2 regions of the Cupriavidus sp. HE11 genome follow, and region 2 is predicted to be linked to the other one. Evidence: predicted binding sites of a transcription regulator. Region 2 holds the regulator's gene; the other holds the start of a gene.

Region 1 (5,330 bases), on a different replicon from region 2:
TGCCCGCCTCCAGATCCTGCAGCATCGACGTCTTGTGCGCCCCAACCGCGCCCGCGCCATCGATGCGCCGTTCCACATCCACCCGGAAATGAACGCCGAAGCGCTCGGCGATGTCCTTGGCTTCGAGCATCATCTGCTTCGACAACGCACGCGTGGCCGGGTCGGACGTGATGATGTCCAGCGTGCCATGTGTCAGCGCGCTGATAGGGTTGAAGCAGAGATTGCCCCACAGCTTGAGCCAGATCTCGTCACGGATGTTGTCGCGCACCGGCGCGTCCAGGTCGGCCTTTGCCATCATCTCCGCCAGGCGGGTCACGCGCTCGGAACGGGTGCCGTCCGGCTCGCCAATCGGAAATTTCTTGCCATAGACGTGCTTGATGACGCCGGGCGACACGATTTCGGCCGCCGGATACAGCACGCAGCCAATGGCGCGGTCCGGCCCCAGGCCCTGCCATTGCTTGCCGCCCGGGTCCACGCTTTCCAGGGTCCGACCGGCGAATTCACCGCCATGCTTGTGGAAATACCAGTAGGGAATGCCGTTGACGCCGGTCACCACGGCCGTGTCGGGCCCCAGCAGCGGCTGCATCAGGTCCACCACGCCTGGCACCTGGTGCGCCTTCAAAGTGATGAATACGTAATCTTGCGGACCCAGTTCGCGCGGGTCGCTGGTGCAACGAACCTTGGCGACGCGCTCCTCGCCCTCGATCTGCAGGCGCACGCCGTTGGCCTGCATGGCCGCCAGATGGGGCCCCCGCGCGATAAAGCTGACATCGGCGCCCGCCAACGCCAGCTGGGCGCCCATGTAGCCGCCAATGGCTCCCGCTCCGTAGATACAGATCTTCATCGGTTGTCTCCTGATGGTTGTGATAGTGATGCGTAAAATTCTTTGGTATATCACATACTATATTTCACAATCGCCATTCGACAACCTCGTTCTTTCACTCAGTGGTGCAGAACACGCTGTACCGGTATCGCCGCGTGCAGGGTGTGTACTACCATGTCTACCGTTGTCCGCTTGCGGGCCGCCTTTCCGCTTCCCGGCCCTCTTCCACCGTCACGGAGATCTGGAGTCCGCATGGAAACACTGCTCGCACTGGCACGCGACCCGTCGGCCTGGGCCGCTTTGGCTACCCTGGTTGCCATGGAAATCGTGCTGGGCATCGACAACCTCATCTTTATTTCCATCCTGACCAACAAGCTCCCCGAGGAGAACCGGGAAAAGGCGCGCCGCATCGGTATTGGCCTGGCCCTGATCCTGCGGCTGGGGCTGCTTGCCACCATCGCCGTGATCGTGGCGCTGACCGAACCGGTCTTCACGATATTCGGCAAGGGCATTTCCTGGCGGGACATCATCCTGATCGCCGGTGGTGCCTTCCTGGTCTGGAAAGCCACGCGCGAAATCCACGAGCACGTGGCGCCCGAGGCCGAACACGAGGACGAATCGGCCGCCGCCCGCCCCGTGCCCGGCTTCGCTGCAGCCATCGGCCAGATCCTGGTGCTGGACCTCGTGTTCTCGATCGACAGCATCATTACAGCAGTGGGCATGACAGATCACATTCCAATCATGTTCGTGGCCGTGATCGCCGCGGTGACCGTGATGCTGGTGGCCGCCACGCCGCTTGCCAACTTCATCAATCGCAACCCGACCATCGTGATGCTCGCGCTGGCCTTCCTGATCATGATCGGCATGACGCTGATCGCCGACGGGCTGGGTCACCATGTACCCAAGGGTTATATCTATACGGCGATGGCGTTCTCCACGGCCGTGGAGGGACTGAACATGCTCGCCCGGCGCCGGCGTGCGAAGGCTGGCGGCAAGGCTGTCGCACACGACTGACGGCGACAGGCTCAGGCGGCTATTCGTGAAAACGTGACGTGAACCGCTCGCGCAACACGCGCATGGGCGATTGGAAAATTCCGCCCTCGGTTTCGAGATATGCCCGCAGATAGGCCTCGCTGGCCGGCAACAGTGCCGCATAGAGCGCACCGGTACCGGCCCGCGCCTCGCGGCCGGGCCAATCGGCCGGCAGCAGTTCATCGGGCAAGCCGGGGTCCCGCAACAGCACGCGGCGATATTCGTGGATCAGCAGGATGCGCACGAAAAACGCATCGACCGCCGACAGGGACGGGGCTTCCTTGACCCACGAGGCAAAGCGTCTGACATACGCCTGCCACGCCTGCGCCACCTCCTTGAGCCGATAGGTCTGGTGGATCAGCTGTTCAAGTGGCCGCCGCGAAAACGCGGCCACCGATTCGGCCACCATCACGGCCGCGTGCTCGGTGGCGCCGGCGGCCGCCAGGATTTCTTCCAGCGAGCCGCGGTCGGCATTGGGGTGCGCAAACACGCCCGGCGCCACCGGCCCGAAGCCCTCCCAGAGCAGTTCCCTGCGCAATGGCTGCCGCATCGAGGCCCTGGTGTCGTTGCGCAGCAGCACCAGCGTCCACTTGCCGTCCCACGCCGGCGACGCGCCCGCATAGATGCGCTTGCCCGCGTGCTGTACGCGTAGCAGCCCCGCGTCGGACAGGCCGTAAAAACTCTTGCGACCCACGCGCGTGGCCTCCAGCCAGTCGTCGGCCGCCAGCCGGAAGATAGCCGTGCGCACCAGACGGTTGCTCAGGCCAAACGGCGCCGACAGCGTGATCAGGCTGCCCAGCCACGGCGCCTGCGGCCGCGGCGCGATCACATCGCCATACATCGTCACCAGCAGCGAGCCCGCCCCAAGCTTCAGCCCCTTCGACAGCCGGGCCACGGCAGGCGACACCCCCTCCGGCTTCAACACCTCAGGCATGGGTCTCCTTGCGCAAAGTGATACACACGAACTCGTTGAATGAGTCAAATCGTATCACTATGATCCTGATCAATGTCAGGCCTACGAACCTGACGCGAATCACGGAGACATGCATGTACGCGCAACTGGTCGATACCGGTGTCACGAAAGTCCGCACGGCGGAGGACATGAACGATGACGAACGCAGCTTCCAGCAGCGCATCGACGAAGGCATCCGCATCGAATCGAAGGACTGGATGCCCGACGCCTACCGACGCACACTGGTACGCCAGATCTCGCAGCACGCCCACTCGGAAATCGTGGGACAGCTGCCCGAAGGCAACTGGGTAACGCGCGCGCCGACGCTGGAACGCAAGGCCGTGCTGCTGGCAAAGATCCAGGATGAAGCGGGCCATGGGCTGTATCTATATAGCGCGGCGGAAACGCTCGGCGTGTCGCGCGACCAGATGCTGGCCGACCTGCATAGCGGAAAAGCCAAGTATTCGAGCATCTTCAATTACCCGACGCTGAACTGGGCCGACATCGGCGCCATCGGCTGGCTGGTGGACGGCTCGGCCATCATCAACCAGGTGCCGCTGTGTCGCTGCTCGTACGGCCCCTATGCCCGTGCCATGGTGCGCGTGTGCAAGGAAGAGTCGTTCCACCAGCGCCAGGGCTACGACATCCTGCTCAAGCTGTGCAACGGCACGGCCGAGCAGAAGCAGATGGCCCAGGACGCGCTGAACCGCTGGTGGTGGCCGGCGCTGATGATGTTCGGGCCGTCCGACGCCGATTCGCTGCACAGCGCGCAATCCGCGCAATGGCGCATCAAGCTGTTCTCGAACGATGCGCTGCGCCAGAAGATGGTGGACCAGACCGTGCCCCAGGCCGAGTTCCTGGGTCTGTCGATTCCCGACCCCGATCTGAAGTGGAACGACGAACGCGGCCACTACGACTTCGGCGCCATCGACTGGGACGAGTTCTACAACGTGATCCAGGGCAACGGCCCCTGCAATCGCGAACGTCTTGGCACCCGCGTCAAGGCCTGGCAGGACGGCGCGTGGTTCCGCGACGCACTGGCGGCCCACGCCGGCAAGCAGTCCGCCGGACACCCGGCGGAACGCCAGGTCGCCTGACGCGCCCCTTTCCGCAATTCAGCGTTTCAGCATCCAGCACTCAACAAGCAGGAGACAGCCATGAGCGAATGGCCGCTTTGGGAAATCTTTATCCGCAGCCAGCACGGCCTGGCGCACAAGCATGTCGGCAGCCTGCACGCGGCCGACGCAGCCATGGCGATCAACAACGCCCGCGATGTCTACACGCGCCGCAACGAGGGCGTCAGCATCTGGGCCGTGCCGGCCACGCATATCGCCGCCAGCAGCCCGACCGACAAGGGCCCGCTGTTCGAGCCGGCCAACAGCAAGGTCTATCGCCATCCCACGTTTTTTCCGATGCCCGAAGCGGTCAAGCACATCTGAGGCACGCCATGCAAGTCAGCAAGCAAGCAACCTTCGACTACCTGCTGCGCCTGGGCGATACCCCGCTGGTGCTGGGCCAGCGCCTTTCCGAATGGTGCGGCAAGGGCCCGGCGCTGGAGGAAGACATCGCGCTGACCAACGTCGCCCTGGACCTGATCGGCCAGGCCCGCATGTGGCTGTCCCATGCCGGTGAAGTGGAAGGCGCGGGCCGCACCGAAGACCAGCTCGCCTATCTGCGCGACGCGCACCAGTTCCGCAACCCGCTGCTGGTGGAGCAGCCCAACGGCAGCTATGCCGATACGCTGGCCCGCCAGTTCCTGTTCGATACCTGGCACTACTACCTGCTCGACGCGCTGCGGCGGTCCAGCGATGCCACCATCGCCGCCATCGCCGACAAGGCCGTCAAGGAAGTGGCCTATCACGCGCGCCGCAGCGCCGATCTGGTGGTGCGCCTGGGCGACGGCACGGCCGAAAGCCATCGCCGCATGCAGGACGCCATCGATCGCCTGTGGATGTACACCGGCGAGCTGTTCGACGCCGACAGCGTCGATGCCACCCTGATCGCGGCCGGCGTGGCCTGCGACCCGGCCGCGCTGCAGGCGCCCTGGCGCCAGCAGTTGGCCGACGTGCTGGATGAGGCCACGCTGGAAATGCCGGCCGATGGCTGGATGCAGCGCGGCGGCCACGCCGGACGCCACTCGGAACACCTTGGCTTCCTGCTGGCCGAGATGCAGTTCCTGCAGCGCGCCTATCCCGGCGCCACGTGGTGAGCAGCATGCAGGCGCAGGCAATCGTCCATCCCCACGCCACGATGGCCCCAACCGCGGACACCATCTGGTCGTGGCTCGACACCATCCCCGATCCCGAGATTCCGGTGATCTCGGTCGTCGATCTCGGCATCGTGCGTGGCGTGCACTGGGAAGCCGACACCTGCGTGGTGACGATCACCCCGACGTATTCGGGCTGTCCGGCCGTCACGCTGATCCGCGAGCAGATCGTGCAGGCGCTGGGCGAGCATGGCATCGGCCAGGTGGATGTGCGGCTGCAACTGGCGCCGGCCTGGACCACCGACTGGATGACCGCG
Region 2 (5,330 bases):
TATTGCCCGGGCCACCCCCAGCACGCCAAATCCGATCACCACCAGGCCCGACGCCACGCGCACCGCGGGCTTGCGGGAGAGTTGCCGCAGGTATCCCGACAACCCCGAGATCACCAGCAGGTTCGGCAGCGTGCCCAGACCGAACGCCCCCATCACCAGCGCACCCGATACCGCGTTGCCAGCCAGCAGCGCCAGCGCAAGTGCACCATAGACCATTCCACACGGTACGAGCCCCCATGCCAGGCCCATCCCGTATCGACGCACCAGCGGTGCCGCGCGCTGCTTGCCGCGCAGCCGCATCGGCAGTCGCCCGGCCATCGCACGTGCACGTTGAACCACGTGTACTGCGGCCAGCGACGCCAGACGCTCGATCCAGTCGGATCGCATCACGCGTCCACGCAACAACCACAGACCCGTGATCACCAGCATCATGCTGCCCGCCGCATAGAGCCAGCGCTGCAGCGGCAGATAATCCTGTCGCCACACCGTCGCGCCCACCGCACCCATCACCGCGCCAAGCAGCATGTATGTCGTAATGCGCCCCGCATGCATGATGCACAACGCAGTCCACCATTGACGCGTGGAACGATGCAAGACAATTGCCACATCCCGCGGGTGTTTCTGCTCCGCAGCAATAGCAATTCCTCCACACATGGCAGCGCAATGCATACCACCGAGCAAGGCCATCAGAAAAACGCTTAAAAGCACACCAAATGGCAACTGTTCCTCGCTTCTGCGTCACATGACGCTGTAAAATGCCTGCATCGCGCCCTCGCTGCAAGCGCATTCATAACGAGCACTTCAATTGTTGACTTCCATCCCCGTCACCGAGATGTCGCCCCGTTGTTCCACATGTGCCATGGGCCAGCTTTGCCTGCCCGTGGGCATGTCGCAACAAGACCTGGCGAAGATGGACACGCTCGTGCAGGAACGCGTGCGTGTTCACAAGGGCGAAACGCTTTACCGCATGGGCGAACCGCTCAACGCGGTGTACGCCATTCGCTTCGGAACACTGAAGACGCACGTCACCATGGAAGACGGGCGCACCCAGATCACCGGTTTTCACCTGCCCGGCGAAGTCATTGGCCTCGACGGCCTCAGCGAGATGCAGCACGCTTCCGACGCCACCGCGCTGGAGGACACCGAAGTCTGCGTCGTGCGCTATGACGACCTGCAATCGCTCTCCAGCACCCTGCCCTCGCTGCAAGGCCAGTTCCTGCGCCTGATGAGCAAGGAAATCTCGCAGGACCAGGTCATGCTGATCACACTGGGCTCGATGCGCGCCGAAGAGCGCCTGGCCGCTTTTCTCGTGAACATGTCCGAGCGTCTGTCGGCACGCGGTTATTCGTCCACCGAGTTCGTTCTGCGCATGAGCCGCGAGGAAATCGGCAGCTACCTGGGCCTGAAACTCGAGACCGTCAGCCGCCTGTTCTCGCGCTTTGCCGAAGCAGGCCTGATCCAGATTCGTCAGCGACATGTGAAGCTCGTCGATATGGCAGGTATCAAGCAGGTGTACAGCCGGTCCTGCTGAGACAGACCGAACCCGCACGGAACATCACGCCAAAGGCCGCGCCGGAACACTTCCGGCGCGGCCTTTGTCTTTTGCAGTGCAATTCTGCATTGCCTACTCGAGTTCATCGGTGTCACTAAGCTTCACCGGCATCGTGTACAGCGTGAGCCCGCTGGACAACGCGCAGAACAGCCACGCTACCAGAAACCCCACAGTGTAGATCGCCTGCCGCGACGCCTCGACCGGATGTCCGAAGAAATTCAGATCTCCGGGATCTACCACCGAGAACACCACCGCCGTGGCCGCACCGCCCATCAGAAACGCCGGCCATAGCACCCACATCAGCCAGCGCAGTCTCATGGGCGCCTCGCGGTCTGTTCAGCGCGATCGGCGCTTGCCTTCTCCACTACCAGTCCATGGCGGGTGGCGTCGGTCACCGGCACATCGGCATGGGTGTTCGCCAGCCAGATCGTGATACCGCAACCGACCATCGCCAGCAGCGGACCACTCATCAGAATCCAGGGCCATGGTTCCCTGTACCAGGGCTTTGCGGGGTGTTGGGTCATTGCGCTCTCCTATTGGCATCCGTCCCGGTTCACCATCGGTGACAGCATCACAGATTGCGAGGAACGATGAAACTCGTGCTTTGCCGGATATCCACCTTGCGCTCGGCTTCGGTCTCGGCGGTAACTGTCACCTCGATCTTGTGCGTACCCTGCTTCGCATCGTCGATCGGCACGCGAATGCGGATTGGCAGCAGGCGATTCGAGGTGGGCGACAGCGATTCCGCGCCGTGGTCGTACTCCACGATCAGGCCTTTCAGCTCGGCGCTCTGTGCCTGCACGTGGAACTTCATTGGTGCCTCGGTCGCATTGATCAGCTGCAACCGGTACACGTTCTCGATCCAGCGGCCTTCCACTTCGCGCCCCAGCGCGCCACGGTCACGAATGATGTCGACCTTGAGCGGCGTACGCATGGCCAGCGACGCAAAAAAGCCCACCGTCAGCGCCAGCCAGATCGCCGTGTAGACAACCGTGCGGGGACGCAGCAAGCGCTTGCGCGCGTCCGATGCCGACAGCTTCTTGCGCATCGCGTTTTCCGATGTGTACCGGATCAGTCCGCGCGGATACTCCATCTTGTCCATGACCTGGTCGCAGGCATCGATACACGCGCCGCAGCCGATGCACTCGTACTGCAGCCCGTCACGGATATCGATGCCAGTCGGGCATACCTGCACACAGATGCTGCAGTTCACGCAGTCGCCCAGGCCCGCCGCATGGTGATCGACCTTGCGCGACCGGCTGCCGCGCGGTTCGCCACGACCCACGTCGTAGGTCACGACATACGTATCGCGATCCACCATTACGCTCTGGAAGCGCGCATACGGGCACATGTACTTGCACACCTGCTCGCGCATGAACCCGGCATTGCCCCACGTGGCAAACGCATAGAACAGCATCCAGAACGCCTGCCAAGGGCCCAGCGTCCAGTGCAGGACTTCGCCGCCCAGTTCGCGGATCGGGGCGAAGTAGCCGATGAACGTGAAGCCTGTCCACAGCGCGATCAGGATCCACAGCGAGTGCTTGGTCGCCTTGAGACGAATCTTGCGCAAGCTCCACGGATCGCCGTCCAGCCGGATGCGGGCAATGCGGTCGCCTTCGACACGACGCTCGATCCACATGAAGATCTCGGTGTAGACCGTCTGTGGACACGCGTAGCCGCAAAACAGCCGCCCTGCGATGGCCGTGAACAGAAACAGCGCCAGCGCCGAGATGACCAGCAGCACCGCCAGGTAGATCACGTCCTGGGGCCACAGCACCAGTCCGAAGATATAGAACTTGCGGGCACCGAGATCGAACAGCACTGCCTGACGATCGTTCCATTGCAGCCACGGCGTACCGTAGTAGACCAGTTGCGTGAGGATGACCAGCCAGACCCGCCAGCTCGAGAAGGCACCCGTGACCGAGCGCGGGTAGATCTTGCGCCGTACTTCGTACAGCGCCTCCTCGGTGGCGTCGGCCGCCGACTTGGGTGGAGGTGCGGGCCGCCAGGCGGCCTCGCTTGATTCGCGGGAAGTGGGGGGAGATTCCAGGGGCGCGCTCATTATTCAGCCCTCATGCTCCCGGCCGGACGGCATGCCGTCCGGACCGGAGAGCGGTTTGTCATTGCCCTGTGGGCGCGGCACTCGTGCTGGTGTTCGACAGGCCCCACACGTACGCAGTCAGCATGCGGATGCGCTCGGGTGTCAGGATTTCCTCGTGGGCCGGCATATGGCCGTTGTGCCCCTTCAGGATGGCCTCGACGATCACGCCTTCCGAACTGCCGTACAGCCAGACGTTATCGGACAGGTTCGGCGCGCCAAGCGCCTGGTTACCCTTGCCGCTCGCGCCATGGCATGCCGCGCAGGTCGACTTGAACGTGCTTTCGCCGCGCGACGCCCGGATCGGATCGTATGTGAGCCCCGACAGCGACCGCACATACTGCGCCGTATCGCCGGCCAGCTTGGCATCGATCGTGCCCGCAAACGGCGGCATCACGCCGTTACGGCCCTTCGTGATCGTCTGCTGGATCGTTTCGGGGTCACCGCCATAGAGCCAGTCGTTGTCGGTCAGGTTCGGGAAACCGCGGCTGCCGCGGGCGTCCGAACCATGGCACTGGGCGCAGTAGTTCAGGAACAGGCGCTGGCCGATTTCACGTGCATCGGGGTCCGCCGCCACCTGCTTGACGTCCATCTTCAGGTACTTGGCATAGATCTCGTGCTGCATCTTCTCGGCGGCTTCCCGATGCGCGGCAAGTTCGCCCTGCGTCGAGAATTTCAGCACCCCGGCGTATGTGCCAAGGCCCGGGTAGAGCACCAGGTAGCCCACACTGAACACGCAGGCCAGCAGGAACATCCACATCCACCAGCGTGGCAGCGGATTGTTCAGCTCGCGCAGGTCGTCATCCCAGACATGCCCGGTGTCGTCGGTGGTGCTGATGCCCTTCGGCATCTTTCGTTGCGAAAACAGCAGCCACACGCACCAGACAATACCAATGAGCGCGATGGCCGCGATGTAGTAGCCCCAGAAATCGGAAATGAAATCGCTCATGGTTACTAGTTCCGGCTTGGATTGTTATGTTCGTCCGGCAAGGCAAACGGCAGCATCGCCGATTCCTCGTTGGCCGCCTTGCGGCCCGCCGACCAGGCCCACCAGCAGATCGCCAGGAACGTCAGCAGCGACAGGACAGTGGCGATGGAAGTCACGATGACCATGGCGTCACTCCTTCGCGGGCGCGGCGCTCTCGGCCGCTGGTGCCGCCGGGGCAGGCGCGGGGGCCGTGTCCAGGCGGACGTTACGACGGTTCAGGCCCAGACCCTGCAGGTACGCGACCATGGCGTCCTCCTCGGTCTTGCCCACCAGCTCTTCCGGTGCGCCCGCAATCTCGGCGTCGCTATAGGGCACGCCCAGGCGCTTCAGTGCGCGCATGCGCGCCTGGACCGAATCGGTCGGCAGCGGCGTTTTTTCGAGCCACGGATACGACGGCATCACCGATTCGGGCACCACGTCACGCGGATTGCGCAGGTGGATGCGCTGCCAGTCGTCGGAATAGCGGCCGCCCACGCGAGCCAGATCGGGGCCCGTACGCTTGGAGCCCCACAGGAACGGGTGGTCGTACACCGACTCGCCAGCCGTGGAGAAATGGCCATAGCGCTCGGTTTCGGCCTGCAGCGTGCGCACCTGTTGCGAGTGGCACCCCACGCAGCCTTCACGGATATAGATATCGCGCCCCATCAGCCGTAGCGGCGAGTACGGCGTGATGCCCGGATCGGGCTGGGTGG

Evidence for each region. Region 2 encodes FNR, which switches genes on or off when oxygen is low (the NO sensors DNR and NnrR bind a similar motif). Its sites were predicted from a motif close to TTGATNNNNATCAA; they were not measured.
Region 1: the regulator FNR is predicted to act here: its motif matches at 2,849-2,862, upstream of paaA (1,2-phenylacetyl-CoA epoxidase subunit PaaA).

What each region holds. Positions count from the first base shown of each region.
Region 1 covers NZ_CP184465.1:521,259-526,588, forward strand. The annotation lists gene ACOABP_RS19790 (2-dehydropantoate 2-reductase) at 1-844, opposite strand, end outside; gene ACOABP_RS19795 (TerC family protein) at 1,076-1,837, shown strand; gene paaX (phenylacetic acid degradation operon negative regulatory protein PaaX) at 1,857-2,789, opposite strand; gene paaA (1,2-phenylacetyl-CoA epoxidase subunit PaaA) at 2,903-3,904, shown strand; gene paaB (1,2-phenylacetyl-CoA epoxidase subunit PaaB) at 3,965-4,246, shown strand; gene paaC (1,2-phenylacetyl-CoA epoxidase subunit PaaC) at 4,255-5,016, shown strand; gene paaD (1,2-phenylacetyl-CoA epoxidase subunit PaaD) at 5,022-5,330, shown strand, end outside.
Region 2 covers NZ_CP184464.1:396,939-402,268, forward strand. The annotation lists gene ACOABP_RS01855 (sulfite exporter TauE/SafE family protein) at 1-720, opposite strand, end outside; gene fnr (fumarate/nitrate reduction transcriptional regulator Fnr) at 806-1,531, shown strand; gene ACOABP_RS01865 (hypothetical protein) at 1,625-1,870, opposite strand; gene ACOABP_RS01870 (hypothetical protein) at 1,867-2,076, opposite strand; gene ccoG (cytochrome c oxidase accessory protein CcoG) at 2,124-3,614, opposite strand; gene ccoP (cytochrome-c oxidase, cbb3-type subunit III) at 3,673-4,599, opposite strand; gene ACOABP_RS01885 (cbb3-type cytochrome oxidase subunit 3) at 4,605-4,763, opposite strand; gene ccoO (cytochrome-c oxidase, cbb3-type subunit II) at 4,768-5,330, opposite strand, start outside.